DNA from 2 places in the Microbacterium lacus genome. Region 2 is predicted to be linked to the other one. Evidence: predicted binding sites of a transcription regulator. Region 2 holds the regulator's gene; the other holds the start of a gene.
What was found. The regulator LexA, encoded in region 2, represses DNA repair genes until DNA is damaged. The targets are predictions, from matches to a motif close to TCGAACANNTGTTCGA.

Region 1: ABD197_RS04150 (HNH endonuclease signature motif containing protein) is a predicted target of LexA. The motif match lies at 3,558-3,573, and genes of this name have one in related genera.

The regions. Positions count from the first base shown of each region.
Region 1 covers NZ_BAAAPK010000001.1:870,241-878,534, forward strand. Annotated here, with positions in the region: gene ABD197_RS04140 (DUF4012 domain-containing protein) at 1-1,160, opposite strand, end outside; gene ABD197_RS04145 (ABC transporter permease) at 1,465-3,444, opposite strand; gene ABD197_RS04150 (HNH endonuclease signature motif containing protein) at 3,602-5,050, shown strand; gene ABD197_RS04155 (hypothetical protein) at 5,308-6,972, shown strand; gene galU (UTP--glucose-1-phosphate uridylyltransferase GalU) at 7,030-7,926, opposite strand; gene ABD197_RS04165 (hypothetical protein) at 8,148-8,294, shown strand, end outside.
Region 2 covers NZ_BAAAPK010000001.1:1,469,259-1,477,552, reverse strand. Annotated here, with positions in the region: gene hisB (imidazoleglycerol-phosphate dehydratase HisB) at 1-480, opposite strand, end outside; gene ABD197_RS06895 (histidinol-phosphate transaminase) at 477-1,571, opposite strand; gene ABD197_RS06890 (LysM peptidoglycan-binding domain-containing protein) at 1,622-1,999, opposite strand; gene lexA (transcriptional repressor LexA) at 2,260-2,940, shown strand; gene ABD197_RS06880 (hypothetical protein) at 3,028-4,437, shown strand; gene ABD197_RS06875 (methylenetetrahydrofolate reductase) at 4,497-5,489, opposite strand; gene ABD197_RS06870 (dipeptidyl-peptidase 5) at 5,731-7,638, shown strand; gene hflX (GTPase HflX) at 7,643-8,294, opposite strand, start outside.

The DNA of each region.
Region 1 (8,294 bases), 600 kb from region 2:
GCGACCTCGAGCATGTGCGAGAGCACAGTCGGGTCGATCGAGATCACGCCGTCGAACTGCGCGCCCGAAGTCTGCCGCCACAGATCCTGGAACAGCTGCGCCGTCGTCGGGAAGTCGGGGGTCATCGTGTAGTCCTGCGAATACCGCGTGAAGCCCGACAGGTAGAGGCCGGTCGTCTCCTCGGGGATCGACGAGTAGACGTTGCCGGCCGTGCCCGCGTCGTAGAACGTCTGCGAACTGGCCTGGTCCGCGAAGCCCAGCCGGCCGTCGGTCACCGTGAGGATCATGCTCGCGGCCGGGTTGCCCCCGGTCGCGCGAATCTCGGCGTTGTTCTGGAAGATCACGAGGTAGGTCTTCGTGCCGCCGGAACCCGCCATGTCGAGCAGGGTCGGCATGTACCGGTTCACGACGTCGAGGGTCGGCGCCGCCTGCTGGATGATCGAGAGGATGTCGTCGATCGGCTCGGCCACGATCGGCAACAGCTGGCTGCGGTCGATCGGCGCGACCTGAGCCTCGGCCGCCGTGAACGCCTCGGAGATCGCGGGCAGCGCTCCCTGTGCCTGCCGGAACGGCTCGAGGTTGATGCCGCCGCCCTCGACCGTGATCTTGTCGAAGTCCATCGCGGTCATGACCTGCATGCCCGGCGGAAGAGCCTGCTGCACGAGCGTGTCGACCGCGCGGGTCACCCGCTGCACGGCATCCACGTTCTGCCCGACGAACGGCACGCGTGCCGCGACGTCCCACAGGGGGCCGTCGACGATGTCGGCGGCCTCGGTCGTGCTCGCCGTGATCTGCTGCGCGGTCGCGGCGACCGCGGCCTCGTCGCCGTCCTTGAGCTGCGTGCTGAGCGTGGCGAGTTGCTTCTTCGCGTCGTTCAGCGCGGCGCGGGCGTCGGAGGCCTGCCCGAAGAAGATCACCGCGAAGACTCCGGCGACCGCGACGATGAGGATGAGAGCGAGCAGGATGCCGAGCACCCACGGCCAGATCCGGCGTCGGCGCTTGGGCTTGTCGGGTTCGGCGTTTTCGGGGGCGATGAGGTCGTCGAGGGTCTGAGTCTTCGCGGTCTCGCGTGTGCTCTCGGTGTCGGCTGCGGGGGTGCGGCGCTCGCGCCGCGTGGCGGGCGGGCCGTCTACGGGGGCGGTCTCGTCGTCAGGCAGCATCCGTCAATCGTAGGAGAGCGTTGTTTCGAGTTTGCTTCGAGGGGCTGGTGGCTCGATTCGAGGGGCTGGTGGCTCGATTGGTCACGCGGCGGCCGGGTACGTAGGCTCGTCCTGTCGGTTCCCCCGCCGACCCGGCCCCGGCCGGACCTCGCAACACCGGAAGCCTGCCCCCCTCGTGCTCCGACGGCTGATTCTGACGCTGGCGTGCGTCGCCGTGATCGTTCCGATCGCGCTGTACGCGCTGCTCGTCGTCGGCTCGCGCGATGCGGTGGAGTACTACTACGGGCGGTGAGCCCTCGGGGTTCTACCTCGCGAGCCATGCCTCGAATCCCGCGTGGTCGCGCGCGGTCGTGAGTTCGGGGTCCGTCCGCGCGAAATCCCGCTGCTGCGGATCGCGGATGCCGGCGGCCAGGAGCCGGCGTGCATCGGCGTCGGCGAACGGCACGTCGGCCCACCGCACGAGGTAGCAGCCCAGCGAGTAGCCCAGGGACGGAGTCACCGCGACGGCCGGATCCGCGAGAAAGCGTCCGTGCGGGCGCGCGCGTCCGCGGGCAGCATCGAGGGCCAGCAGGTCGATCTCGGCCCGCGCCCGGCGCACCCGGTTCGTCGACGAACGCTCGGCCAGCGACATCCAGTCGGAGAGGAGGCTGCTCGCGGTGTCGAGTCGAGCCCGGTTGGGCCTCTTCGCCGCGCCGTTGCGAGACATCGCGGCGAGGGTCATGAGCGTCGACGCGTAGAAGGCGTCGCCGGCGGCCGCGCGGAGCCCGAGCTCCGAACGCCGATCGCGGAGCCGCGCGATCAGTCGGTCGCAGAAGGCGTCGATCTCATCGGGGTCGGTGCAGGAACGGCTCTGCACCCAATCCTGAGTGGAGTGCGCGAGGCGGTTGAACGGGTCGAGCTCGATCGCCTTCGTCAGGATCTCCTCCGCCTCCGTCCGGTCGTTCAGGAACCACGTCGCCGCGATCGTGCGCAGGCCGATGCTCGGGGCCGACGTCGCCCCCATCAGTGCCCGATCGACGTCATACGTCTCGGTGTCGCGCAGTGCGACCACCACGCGCGCGGCGATCGCGGTCGCGAGCAGATCCCGCGTCGCGGGCTTCGGCGTCGGCGCGGGCTCCGGTGGCTCGGGCGCACTGCGGATCACGGTCGGGTCGGGCGCGGCGCCCCTCTGAGCAGTCTCGGACTTCTTGCGGCGCTTCTTTCCCGGCTTCGCGCTTCCGCGCGTCGCGCTGTGCTTCGCGCCGCGGGCGGAGGGGACTGTCTCGGGACCGTGCGGAGCGGCATCCGGTGCCGTCGTCGGCGGATCAGGCGGGGGTGACGTGATCGCGCGCAGGGGGGCGACGTCGTAGGGAGAGGCCGCGACCGATAGGCGCTCTTCGGCCTGGACCCGGCCGTGCCGAACGATCTGCACCGTCGCCTCGGTGGCGGAGAGCTGCGTCACCGACACCTTCCACGGCACGACGCCGATCACGAAGAGCACGATGCCCTGCACGGCCTTCGCGAGCGGGTGATCCGAGAGAGCGCCGAGTCCCGTGGCGACGCCGGCGAGGTCCATTCCCGACGGCACCTCGAGGAGTCGTGACGACGGCACTGAAAGCGCGCGGATCCGCGTGATCACATCGGCGCGGTCCATGACCGACGCATCCTTCTTGTCGGCCGTCTCGCCGCCCGCCGCGACGCTCACGTCCAGACGCAGGCGCGCACCGAGCCACATCGCCAGTGCGACCGAGCCCAGCATCCCGAACGCGGCCAGTGTGAGGAGGACCCACAGCGGGTTCGTCGCGGTGCTGCTTATCGTGAGCTGGATGCCGATCACGACGGCCCCGACCGCGGCGGTGATCACGACCAGCCAGCCGGTCCAGCCGAGGAGGGCGCGCTCGGCTGTCGATGACCGGCGCCGGCGAATGATCGGCGACTCGACCATCAGCCGCGCCAGGACGAAGAACAAGAGGACGACCCCGAGCGCGAATGCGAGCGCGCCCGCGAAGGGGAGAAGCGAGTCGGTCCAGAAGGTGTCCCATGCGGAGCCGAGGCGTTCGGGGACGGCGGGGGTCTGGGTAGGGGTCGGGGTCGGGGTCGGGGTCGGGGTCGGGGTCGGGGTCGGGGTCGGGGTCGGCTGCGGGGTTTGTGGCGTCTGTGCGCTCGTGGCCGTCTGCGCCCAGAGAACGAGGGTGAGGATGCCGAGCGCCGCCGCCCCGAGGGTCACGGCGACCGCTCCGAAGGCGATGCGCGCCGCGGGCCGCTCAGGCGCCGCGATGGACTCCGTCGTGCGTGGTCCTGCCATGGCAGCCCCCCTGCTGCGTGCGGACGGTGGCCTCCATGCTCGTGGCGGGGCGTGGTGGCGTCAAGCGCCGCTCCTCCCCAGACGGGCGGGCACGGGATGTTATCCACAGGTCTTCGCACATGTGTATGAATGTCGGCGGTTGGTGCAACGATGAGTCATGGGCATCCTCAGCGACATGAAGCAGCGCGTCACCGCGCTGGAATCGTGTGGCGGGACGGATGCCGAGGGGCGAGCTCTGCTCGACGCGATCCGGGTGCTGAGCACGGATGACGTCGTCGACCTGGTCTCGATCGCGTCGGGCATCAAGCATGATGCCGACCGCCTGATCGCTGTCGGTGCCGCGATCGTCGCCGAGAGATCCACTCGCGAGCTCGGCCAGTCCGGCGCGGCGGCGGTGCGCGGGTATCCCACTCCCGTCTCCTTGGTGCAGTCGATCTCGGGTGGTACGCGAGCGGATGCCGTGCGCGCGGTGCGGGTGGGCGAGGCGTTGCTCGAAAATGCGGATGTATCGAACATAGAGTCGGATGTGGCGGCTGATTCGTGCTGGCACGACTGTCTCGACCGGGCTCTGCTCGCCGGGTCGCTGACCTCCGCACAGCACGATGCGATCCGCCGCGGGTTGGGAGAGCCGCAGAGCGAGCTCGACGAGGTCTGGGCGCTCGCCGCAGCGCAGCTGGTCGCAGAATCCGACGGCATCGATGTCGAAGAGCTCGCCCGGCGCGCACGGCAGGTGCGCGACGCGCTGGATCCGGCGGGGTTGGAGGAGCGACAGTCGCGGCGATTCGCGGCGCGCTCGCTGCGGACCTGGACCGACGCGGACGGCGGGCACCACGCACGCATCGACTTCGCCGACGAGGACGCCGCTTTCTGGAACTCCGTGATCTCGTCCGCGCTGCGACCCCGCCGCGGAGGACCCCGGTTCATGACCGACGCCGAGCGCGCGGCCGCCGACGACCTCATCGCCGATCCGCGAACCAACGAGCAGTTGACGTACGACCTGATCACGGACGTGTTCCGTGCCGGGGCCCTGGCGTCGGCATCCGATGTCTTCGGCGTCCGCCGGCCGGGCGTCCGCATGGTCGTCGTGAAAGATGCCATCGGGCCGCGTGATGCGCTCGGACGCATGCTCGCGACCGGTCATCTCGAGGACGGTGGCGACGCCCTGGCGGGCTCGGTGATCGACCGAGCGCTGTGCGAGGTGGGCGCCGTCGAGGTCACCGTCGACTCGTGCGGCAACCCGCTCGATGTGGGCCGCGAGCAGCGGCTGTTCACTCCGCGGCAGAAGCTCGCGCTCGCCGTGCGCGACGGAGGGTGTGTGTGGCCCGGATGCCGCGTCACCGCGTCGTATTGCGAGGCTCACCATTCGGAGCACTGGGCGACGGGCGGCAAGACCGATATCGACGCGGGAATCCTGCTCTGCCGGTTCCACCACATGCTTCTGCACAACGCGGGATGGCGGATTCTGCGGGTCGGCAAAGGACCGTTTCTTCTGCATCGGCCACCTGGTGGGGCGGGGGAGCCCATCCCGCTGCAGTCGAAGTCCGCGGTGAGGTGGGCGTGGGATCCGCCACCGTCCGGCGGTCGCACGGGGTGGCGGGCGGCCTGAGTCGTCGGGTGGTTTTACGGCGGGCGGTGTCAGTCGGCGGGGTGAACGGCCCGGGGTGAACGGCGCGCGGCGGGCGGTGCGGGGCGGGGTAGACGGCCGGGCGGGCGGCGCGGGTGGGCAGTGCGGGTGGGCGGCGCGGGTGGGCGGTGCGGGGTGGGTAAACACCATCTCATCCGCTCACGTCGTGACTGAGGGGTGCGGGATCGAGCTGCGGTGTAGGCTGGCGCCGCTCCGACCCGTGGAGCAAGGCAATACGCGTGACAGCACCCGAACCGCCCGACTCGCACCACGGCGGACCGCAGCGCGACGACGCCCGGTTCGACGGCGATGCCGCGCGCGCGGACGACCTCGCGGCGCTCTTCGGCGGTCTCGACGAGGACGCGGATTCGGGTGAGGCGAGGGACGCCGACTCGGAGGCCCGCCGGGCGAGCCTGGCGGCGTTGTTCGGCGGCGCCGCAGCCAGGGTCGATGCGGATTCGACGGAAGAGCAGCCGTCGCGAGCGACGGCCGAACCATTGCCGGAGCCGGTCTCGGCGTGGGGCTCGGCGCCGGAGCCGTCATCGGACCGATTCGGCGACGGTGCAGAGGACTTGCCGCAGTTCGCGTGGGATCCGGCGGCGGTGCCCGCACCGCGTGACGCGGTCCCGGCCATGCCCGAGGCGATGGCGGAGACTTCGGCCCTGGAACCGGACGTGCCGGATGGCATGGTGCGGGACGCCGACGTGCCGACCACCCTGTTGTCGGGGGTGGCGGTGCCGTCATCGCCGGAGGAATCGGCGGGGGATCCGACCGTGCCCGCGGAGGTGGTGCGGCGCCCGGTCGTGTCCGAGGCGGGGATGCCGGAGGGGGAGGATCCGGTCGCGCCGGTCTCGGTGTCCGCGGCGGGGACGCGGGATCCGGTCGCGCCCGAGGCGGGGATGCCGGAGGGGGAGGATCCGGTCGCGCCGGTGTCGGAACCGGGAGCCCGGGGGGCGGCGACCCGGGGTGTCTTCGGCAGACCCGTCACAGAGAAGCGCAGGCTTCGGACGTCGAGCACGAAGGCGAGATGGGCGGCGGTCGCCGCGATCGTCCTGCTCGCCGGAGTGGTCGGCGCATCGGCCCTCGTCGCGCAGAGAGTGGCGGCGAGCAACCTCGCGGCGGCGCAGCTCGCGACCGCGATCGCGCTGTGGGAAGAGGCGGAGAACGCGGCGACCGAACCTCAGACGCTCCTCGATGCGGCCGTCGACGACTACACGGAGACCGTCGACGCGGCGAACATCGCCGCGTCGAGCGCGGCATCTGCATTCGCGGCGGTCGCGGGGATGGTGCCGCAGGCTCCGCTCGATGAGGCGAACGCCGCATTGACCGCGCTCACCGACGAACTCGACCGGGGCGGCCCGACCGGCATCCCGGAGGCGTACGTGCGGGCAGACATCGACGAAACCGATATCGAACAGATCACAGACGCCACCGGCCGCGCCCAAGAGCACCTCGCTTCGGTCGCTGCCGCGGTCCGCGCGCTCACCGCGGCGCAGGCTTCGGTGCAGAAAAAGAGCGAAGCGCTGCGAGCAGCGCAGGTCGCGCTCGGGGTCGCAGTGCCCGACGCGGCACTCGTCATCGTCGAGGAGAATCGGCGGGCACAGCAGAGGTTCCGCGATGCGGTGGTCGCAGCATCCGTCGCCGTGCCGGCCGCGCAGAATGCCGGCGGATCCGGAGACGCCGAACTGCTCGCCTACGCGGCCGCGGTCACGGCGCTCAGAGAAGACCAGAAACGCGCCGAGGGCGTCGTCGAGCCCGTCACACCGCCGGTGACGGTACCCGATCCGGCACCAGCACCCGATCCCGCGCCGGCACCCGATCCGGTGCCCCAGCCGACCCCGGAACCCACACCCACACCCACTCCGACGCCCACGGAGCCGCCACCGCCCGTGCCCACGCCGTAGCGACGAAAAGCCCCGACGAGGGTCACCCCGGAAGGGTCGGCGCGATGACGACCCGGATCACTCCGGGAGGGTCGGTGCGATCTCCTTGATGAAGCCGGCGAGACCCGGACCGAGGTCCTCACGGTCCAGAGCGAGGAGGATGCTCGACTTCAGGTAGTCCAGGCGATCACCGGTGTCGTAGCGACGACCCGAGAAGATCACGCCCAGCACGGGACCCGCGATCGACTCGTCGGCGGCCAGCTCCTCCAGAGCGTCCGTCAGCTGGATCTCGCCGCCCTTGCCGGGCTCCGTGTTCTCGAGCACCTCGAAGATCTCGGGCTTGAGCACATAGCGACCGATGATCGCGAGGTTGCTCGGCGCCTCTTCGGCGGACGGCTTCTCGACGAGCGCCTTGATCTTCACGACGTCGGACTCGTCGGTCGTGTCCACGTCAGCACACCCGTACAGGTGGATCTGCGACGGGTCGACCTCCATGAGCGCGACGACCGTCGCCGAACGACCGAGCGACACCTCGATCATCCGAGACAGCAGCGGGTCGCGCGCGTCGATCAGGTCATCACCCAGCATCACGGCGAACGTCTCGTTGCCGACGTGCTTCTTCGCGCGGAGCACCGCGTGACCGAGACCCTTCGGGTCGCCCTGCCGCACGAAGTGGATGTCGGCGAGCGAACTCGGCTCCATCACGCGGGCCAGCTTGCCGTGGTCACCTTTCGCCTCGAGCGTGTGCTCCAGCTCCGTCACGCGGTCGAAGTGGTTCGCCAGCGCGTTCTTGTTGCGGCCGATGATCACGAGGATGTCGTCGATCCCGGCGGCGACCGCCTCCTCGACGACGTACTGGATGGCCGGCTTGTCGACGACCGGCAGCATCTCCTTCGGCATGGCCTTCGTCGCGGGAAGGAAACGGGTGCCGAGACCGGCTGCGGGGATCACGGCCTTGATGGTGGGGGAGGTCATGGAAGAACCGTACCGATTCCGCGTGAATGCCATGTTTCCGGGTGGTGACACCGAAAAGCGGCCTCACCAGGGAGAAGCCCCAATCGTGTCCCCCGAAGAGGGGACACCGGTCTCGACCCCACCCCCGCATAGACTGGCCGGACCCGGTCGCAGGTGCCTGGTGACGCAACATTCCGCTGACATCACCCCGTTCGGGGGACTCGGGCACAGAGGGGCCGCACATGCGCTTTCCACGACGAACGACCGCGCTCGCCGCGGCTGCTGCACTTGCCGTCGCGCTGGCCGGATGCAGCTCGCCCCCGTGGGAGACCCCGACCGCCTCGCCGACTCCCACGCCCACCTCCACTGAGGTGCCTCAGCCCGTCCCG
Region 2 (8,294 bases):
GTGCACCGTGAGTCCGGCGTTGAATGCGATCGCCTCGAAGGTGTGCCGCACGAGCGAACCGGTGAAGTGCCCGCCGATCAGGTGCAACTCGTAGCCCGCGGGCTCACCGTCGTGGACGAGGTACGGGCGTCCGCTGATGTCCACGACCGCCTGCGCGAGTGCTTCATCCAGCGGCACGAGGGCGTCGCCGTAGCGAGAGATGCCGGACTTGTCACCCAGCGCTTCACGGATCGCCTGCCCGAGGACGATCGCGACGTCCTCCACGGTGTGGTGCGCGTCGATGTCGGTGTCGCCGGACGCCCGCACGGTCAGATCGGTCAGCGAGTGCTTCGCGAACGCCGTGAGGAGGTGGTCGAAGAACGGCACCGTCGTGTCGATGTGGCTGCGGCCCGTCCCGTCCAGGTCGAGTTCGAGTTCGACGGTGGATTCGCTCGTCGAGCGACGGATCGAAGCCGTGCGGGGGCTTCCGGGGCGGCTCATGAGGACGAGTCTAGTGAGGCGAGCGCGTCCAGGAACGCGGTCGTCTCCTGCTCGGTGCCGGCCGTCACACGGAGGTGGTGAGGGATGCCGACATCCCGGATCAGTACCCCGTGGTCGTACAGACCCTGCCAGGTGGCGGCGGGGTCGTCGACGCCGCCGAACAGCACGAAGTTGGTCCAGGACTCGTAGGGGTCGTAACCGATCGCGTCGAGGGTGGCTGACATCCGGTCGCGCTGTGCGACGATCTCATCGACCATCGCGAGCATCGTGTGCGAGTGACGCAGAGCTGCGGATGCCGCCGCCTGCGTGAGCGCGCTCAAGTGGTACGGCAGGCGCACGAGGCGGAGGGCGTCGATGAGCGCGGGGTCGGCGGCGAGGTATCCCACTCGGGCTCCGGCGAACGCGAAGGCTTTGCTCATGGTCCGCGAGACGACCATCCGCTCGCGGCCCGGCAGCAGCGCGAGGGCGGATCCCGCGTCGTGCGGTGCGAACTCCTGGTAGGCCTCGTCGACCACCACGATGCCGTCCGTGGCGTCGTAGATCGCAGCGATCGCCTCGAGGCTCATCGGTGTGCCGGTCGGGTTGTTGGGCGAGCAGAGGAAGACGACATCCGGTGCCGCCTCCTCGACCTGCCTCGTCGCGTCGTCGACCTCGACGGAGAAGTCCGGGCCGCGCGTGCCGGCGATCCACTCCGCACCGGTCGCGCGGGTCAGAAGCGGATACATCGAATACGTCGGCGCGAAGCCGAACGCGGTGCGGCCCGGCCCGCCGAACGCCTGCAGCACGTGCTGCAGGACTTCGTTCGAGCCGTTCGCCGCCCAGATCTGCTCGCGCGTGACCCCGTAGCCGAGATACTCCGCGAAGCCCTCGCGCAGCGCCGTGAACTCCCGATCGGGATAGCGGTTCACGTCCCGGAGAGCGAGCGCGACGGCATCCAGGATGTCGTCGGCCACATCCTGCGGCACGGGGTGGGTGTTCTCGTTCACGTTGAGGGCGACGGGCAGCGCGGCCTGGGGGGCGCCGTATGGCGTCATCCCTCGGAGGTGGTCGCGCAGGGGAAGGTCATCGAGGCGGATGCTCACCTCTCCCATGGTAGAGCCGCCGCGACGCCCGGTCCGCGTGAAGAGGCGACCGCCGGCACTCAGGGTGCGGTGTCGTACTCGCTCGGGATCGCGAGCTGCTGCCCGGCTGACACCGTCACGCCGTCGAGCGCGTTCAGGCGCACGATCGCGTCGACCACATCGCGCGGGTCCGCACCCGGCGCGACCTGCTCGGCGATGGACCACAGCGACTGCCCTGCCGTCACCGTGACGGTCGTGAACGACTCCGCCGGCGCGCCGGCGTCGCGCGAGGCCAGAGCGCTGCCGCCGCTGACGACCGCAAGACTCAGGGCGATCACGGCCGGCAGCGCTGCGATCGACGCCAGCACCCGTCGCCCGCGGGCCGTCAGACGCAGCCGCGTGGCACGGTGCCCCGCGATGTCGCCGTAGGACCGGGTCGGAATGCTGATGGCGGTCATGTCGTCCTCCTGGATGAAGAGAAGAGATTCGCACCCCCGCCTCGGCCGGGAGGCCGGGATGCGAAGCTCTCTTCCGAAGCTATCTTCGATGTTCTACGATGTCAACCGGTATTCGACGTCTCTGATGTTCGAACGCGACACGCGGACGTGATGCCCGGACACCGGAGCCGAACCGGATACGGTTTCGATGGGAACACCCCACCACGGACCTCCGACATTCGAAGACGATGCCCGGATCGGGAGAGACAGGAGCGGGACAGATGAGCGACGCGAGCGGACGCGACAAGCCCCAGACGCGACGGCGCAAGAGCCTCAGCGACAAGCAGCTCGCGATCCTGGAAGTCATCCAGCGGTCGATCGCGCGGCACGGCTACCCGCCGAGCATGCGCGAGATCGGTGACGCCGTCGGGTTGAAGTCGCTCTCCAGCGTGACGCACCAGCTCAACCAGCTCGAACTCAGCGGATACCTCCGCCGCGACGCCGGCAAGACGCGTGCGATGGAGGTGCTGATCGATCTCCCCGGCATGTCCACCGAGAACCCGGCGGACACGGCTCCGAGCGTGGGCGACGCCGCGATGGTGCCGCTGGTCGGACGCATCGCCGCGGGTACGCCCATCACGGCCGAGCAGCAGGTCGAGGAGATCTTCCCTCTCCCCCGTCAGCTCGTCGGCAAGGGCGACCTGTTCATGCTGAAGGTGCAGGGCGAGTCGATGATCGACGCGGCGATCTGCGACGGCGACTGGGTCGTCGTGCGTCAGCAGCAGACGGCGCAGAACGGCGATATCGTGGCGGCGATGCTCGACGAAGAAGCGACGGTCAAGACGTTCCGTCAGCGCGACGGGCACACGTGGCTCCTGCCCCGCAACTCGGCGTTCGAGCCGATTCTCGGCGACGACGCGGTCGTGCTCGGCAAGGTCGTGGCGGTCCTGCGCGCCGTCTGAGCCGCCGGCGCGATTATCACCCGTTCCGGGTGGGATGCCGCGCGGCCGTTTGCGCCAGGATGAGGTCATCCGCACCGAGGAGGCCCCATGTCCGCCATGACCGACGACGATCTGCGCGCCGAACTGGACGCGCTGCGCGCCGAGAACGCGGCGCTCCGCGCGCGGGACACGGACGCCGTCGCGCCGGAGCCCCGCACCGCACGCTGGCGCGCCTTCGTCTCCGCGCTGTGCATCGTGATCGCGACGATCCTCGTCCCCACCTCCATCGTCGCCGCCTGGGCGCGGGTGCAGCTCGTGGAGGAGGACGCGTTCGTCAGCACACTCGCGCCGCTCGTCGACGATCCCGCCGTGCAGGGACTCATCATCGACGAGACGATGACCGCGATCACCGATCAGGTCGACTTCGACCAGCTCACCGCGAACGTGTTCGACGGCATCGCCGACCTCGGCCTCCCGCCGCGCGCCGTGCAGGCCCTCGGGCTCCTCCAGGCTCCCGCGGCGGACGGCCTTGAGAGCCTGGTCGATCAGACCGTGACGAGGGTGGTGCAGTCCGACGCGTTCTCGGACGTCTGGGCCACCGCCACGCGCGCGGCGCACCGCGCCCTCACGACGGCGGCGACATCGGACGGCGGCGGACTGGTCGTGAGGACCCCGGACGGAGTCGGCATCCAACTCGGGGCCATCGTCGATCGCGTGAAGGCGAACCTCGTCGACCGCGGCGTCGGCATCGCGCAGCTGATCCCGTCGGTGGACAAGGTCGTCATCGTCGGCGAAGGGGACAATCTGGCCGCGATCCGGACCGGCTACGCCCTCACCGCGGCCCTGGGATGGTGGCTGCCCGTCCTCACCCTCGGCCTCTTCGGTCTCGGCATCCTCTTCGCCCGGCGACGGAGCGTCGCGATCCTCGGGTCGGGCATCGGCTTCGCGATCGGCGCGGCAACGCTCGTCGCCGGCCTGTCGGTCGGGACGGTGGTGGTGAGCACCGTCGCGGGCGATCTGGATCTGTCGCCGGCGGCGCTGGACGCGATCTACCAGCGCATGGTCGGGGCGATGCAGCAGACGGCCCTCGTGGGCGTGCTGCTGGGCGTGCTGATCGCACTGGTGGGCTGGCTCATGGGCCGTTCGAAGCCCGCGCGCAGCGTCCGCTCGACCGCGGAGGCGCTCAACGGGTCCGCCCGCCGGCAGCTGGCGGCGCGGGGCCTGGACACCGGGGCCTTCGGAGCGTGGCTCGGCCGCTACCGGGTTCTCGTGCGCACGATCATCGCCGTCCTCGCCGTGCTGTGGCTGTTCGCGCTGCGTCCGCTCACGGTCGGCGACATCCTCCTCGTCGTGGTCGTCGCACTCGTGGTCGGCTGGACGCTCGAACTTCTGCAGCGGCGGGACGACGCGGTCGTTCCCGCTGCCGCGGACGACTTGTCCCCCGCATCTGACACCGTCGGCCCCGCGGACGTGACCGACACGACGGTCGTGACCGACGGCCCGACCACGGCACGGTGATCGAACCGGTCGGCGTCAGCTCACGCGCGATCGTGCCGGCCTGACATCGAGCCGCGATGTCATCCGTGCGGCGTGATCGTGCGCCGGCCCACAGGGCTCGTGGCCAGCAGGTCGGCTTCGCGCAGCACGGCCAGCACGGTCTCGTGGTTGTTGAACGCGTACAGGTGGACGCCGGGCGCGCCGTGGTCTGACACCTCGCGGGCGAGCTCGGCGGCGTGGGAGATGCCGATCCGTGCCTGATCCTGCGGGGTGCTCTCCCGTGCGAGCGCTTCCGCGAGCGCGCGCGGCCGCGCTTCGCCGGTCAGTTCGAGAACGCGGTGCAGACGCGCCGGAGAGGTGATCGGCATGATGCCGGGGAGGATCGGCATCGTGACCCCCGCGTCGCGCGCCTCATCGACGAAGCGCAGGTAGTCCTCGGCGTCGAAGAAGAGCTGCGTGATCGCGAGCGTCGCACCGGCCGCCTCTTTCGCGACCAGCGCGTCGATGTGCTCACGCGGATGCCGGGAGCGCGGGTGGCCGTTCGGGAACGCGGCGACCGCGACCTGCGCGGGCCGGCGGCGGTTGACGCCGACCGCACCCGGCAGCCCCGGGATGCCGTACTCGGTGTACGGCGAACGCTCCGCCTGGACGCGCCCGATGAGCTGCGTCAGCTGGGCGGCGCTCTCGAGATCGCCGAGGAACTCGTCGCCCTCGGCCGCGCCGGCGGGCGGATCGCCGCGCAGGGCGAGGAAGCTCAGGATGCCGGCATCCAGGAATTCGCGGATGAGCGCGGTCGCCCCTTCGTAGGTGTTGCCGACGCACGTCAGGTGGGCGAGCGGCTCGACGTCCGTCTCTCGGCGGATGTGCTTCAGGACCTCGAGCGAGCGCCCACCGGTGGACCCGCCCGCGCCGTACGTGACGGAGATGAATCGCGGGCCGACCGCGGCGAGCTGCCGGATCGTTTCGTGCAGGGCCGCCTCGCGGGCATCGGTCCGGGGCGGGTAGAGCTCGAAGGAGAAGGGCACCACGGGCGCGCTGCCGGTGGGCGCGGGTGCAGTGAGGTCGAAAGTCATGAGCGTTTCAGATCGAGTCGGTGGGCCGGACGGCCGCGATACGCGCACGGGCGCGTCTGCGTCGCGGGCGGGTGCCGGGCTCGGCTGTCGCTCCAGCCCGGTCGGTGCCGGGCGATGATGCTCGACGGTATCGGATCGGGACACGCGCCGCGAGGCCGTGTTGCGCTCTGTGTCGGCACCGGACTCGCCCGCTGCGCATCGGGACCTGCAGCCGGCTCGGATACCGGCCTACGGTGGAGGCATGACCCAGACCCTCCCCTACGGATCCTGGCCCTCTCCGTTGACCGCCGCCGAGGTGTCGGCCGCGACGCCCCGCATCGACGGTGCACGCTTCGTCGGCGCGGACGTGTGGTGGGGCGAAGGCATCGCGGACCAGGGCGGGCGCACGGGTGTCCGCCGCCGCGACGCGTCCGGTGCGGTCGTGGACGTCCTGCCCGCACCGTGGAGCGCGAGGTCCCGCGTGCACGAGTACGGTGGCGGCGCGTGGACGGCGACGCCGGACGGTGTCCTGCTGTTCGTGGAGCGATCCGATCAGCGCGTCTACGCGCTGTCGGCGGGCCAGGAGCCGCGACCGCTCACTCCCGCGGGCACCGGCGACCGCTACGGCGGATTGTCGTGGCAGGACGGCACGCTCCTCGCCGTCCGCGAGACCCACGACGGCCGCCCGGTGCCGACTCGCGCGATCGTCGCGATCCCGACGGACGGTTCCGGACCGACCGAGATCGTCGCCGACAGCGACTTCGTCGCGCACCCGGCGCTGTCCCCCAGCGGGCGCCACATCGCGTGGATCGCGTGGAACCATCCGAATATGCCGTGGGACGCGTCCGAAGTCCGCGTGGGCCGCCTGGAGGACGGCGTCGTCGCCGAGTGGGCGACGATCGCGGGAGGTTCGAGCTCGCCCGTGCAGCCCGTGTGGGTCGGCGATGACGACCTGCTGTACGCCGACGACACCTCGGGCCGCTGGAACCTGTGGCGCGAGCACCTGTCGGCGGACCTGCCTCGGCGGCCCGTGGCGCCCGCAGATGCGGACACCGGCGGACCGATCTGGGTACTGGGCACGCGCTGGTTCACCCCCGTCGAGGGTGGCCGCGTCGTGGCGGTGCGCACGCACGGCGACGATTCCCTCGTGCTCATCGACGCCGACGGGACGGTGCGCGAGCTCGCGGCATCCCTCACCTCAGAGGTGTGCATCGAGGACGTCCGCGGATCGCGCGTGCTCGTCTCCGGCTCCTCGGCCACCGCGCCGAGCGAGCTGCGGATCATCGACGTCGACGATCCGTCGGGCGGCCTCCTCGTCCACGGCGGCGCACCGGAGTGGGCCGACGAATGGATGCCGCGCCCCCGCCCCGTGACGTTCGACGGGCCGACCGGCCCCGTCCACGCGTTCGACTACCCGCCGAGGAACCCCGGCGTCCAGGCATCCGAGGACGAACGCCCGCCGTACGTCGTGCTCGTGCACGGCGGACCGACCGCGCACCGTGGGGGTGCGGCATCCGGGCGGATCGCGTACTTCACCAGCCGGGGAATCGGCGTGCTGGACGTGAACTACGGGGGCTCCAGCGGCTACGGCCGGGCATATCGGGAACGGCTGCGAGGGCAGTGGGGCGTCGTGGACGTCCAGGACGTCGCCGCCGCTGCCGACGGCCTCGCAGCGACCGGAGCCGCCGACGCGCGCCGGATGGCGGTGGCCGGCGGGTCCGCCGGCGGCTGGACGGTGCTCGCCGCCCTCGTGAGCACCGACACGTTCGCGGCCGGGATCTCGCGCTACGGCGTCGGCGATGCCCGGACGCTCGCGACCGACACGCACGACTTCGAGGCGCGCTACCTGGACGGACTCATCGGCCCGCTTCCCGAGGCGGAACAGCTGTACATCCAGCGCTCACCGCTGAGCAGACCCGAGCGGTTCCGTGTCCCCCTGTTGCTCCTGCAGGGGGACGAGGACCCGGTGGTTCCGCCCGCGCAAGCCGAGGCGATCCGCGACGCTCTGCGCGCGCACGGGGTTCCACACGCGTACATCCTGTTCGAGGGCGAGGGTCACGGGTTCCGGCGGGCGGAGAACGTCATCCGGGCTCTCGAGAGCGAGCTGGCGTTCCTCGGCGCCGTCTTCGGGTTCGACACGCCCGGGGTCGCGCGGCTCGAGCTGGACTGACGGGTCAGAGCGCGAACGCCGCGAGCTCCGCCGCCAGACGCTCGGACACGTGCGCGTGCAGGGCCGTACCGCCCTCCTCGTGCGTCTCGGAGACGATGATGCCGCTCTCGTGCGCCGCCGACACCAGGTCGCCGCGGTCGTAGGGCACGAGCGCACGGATCTCCACCGCCGGCAGCGGCAGCGCCGCCTCGATCGCCGCGCGCAGCTCATCGATGCCCTCACCGGTGCGCGACGAGGCGAACAGAGCACGCGGCTCGAGTCCACGCAGCACGAGGCGGGTGTCCTCGTCGACGAGGTCGGCCTTGTTGAAGACGACGATCTCGGTGATGTCGCGCGCACCGACGTCGCCGATCACATCGCGGACCGTCTGCAGCTGCGCGGCGGGATCGGGGTGCGCGGCATCCACGACGTGGACGATCACGTCCGCCTCGCCGACTTCCTCGAGAGTCGACCGGAAGGCCTCGACGAGCTGGTGCGGCAGATTGCGGACGAAGCCGACCGTGTCGGTGAGCGTGTAGACGCGTCCGTCGGATGCAGCGGCACGGCGCACCGTCGCATCGAGCGTCGCGAACAGGGCGTTCTCGACGAGGACTCCCGCGCTGGTGAGACGGTTCAGCAGGCTGGACTTGCCGGCGTTGGTGTACCCGGCGATCGCG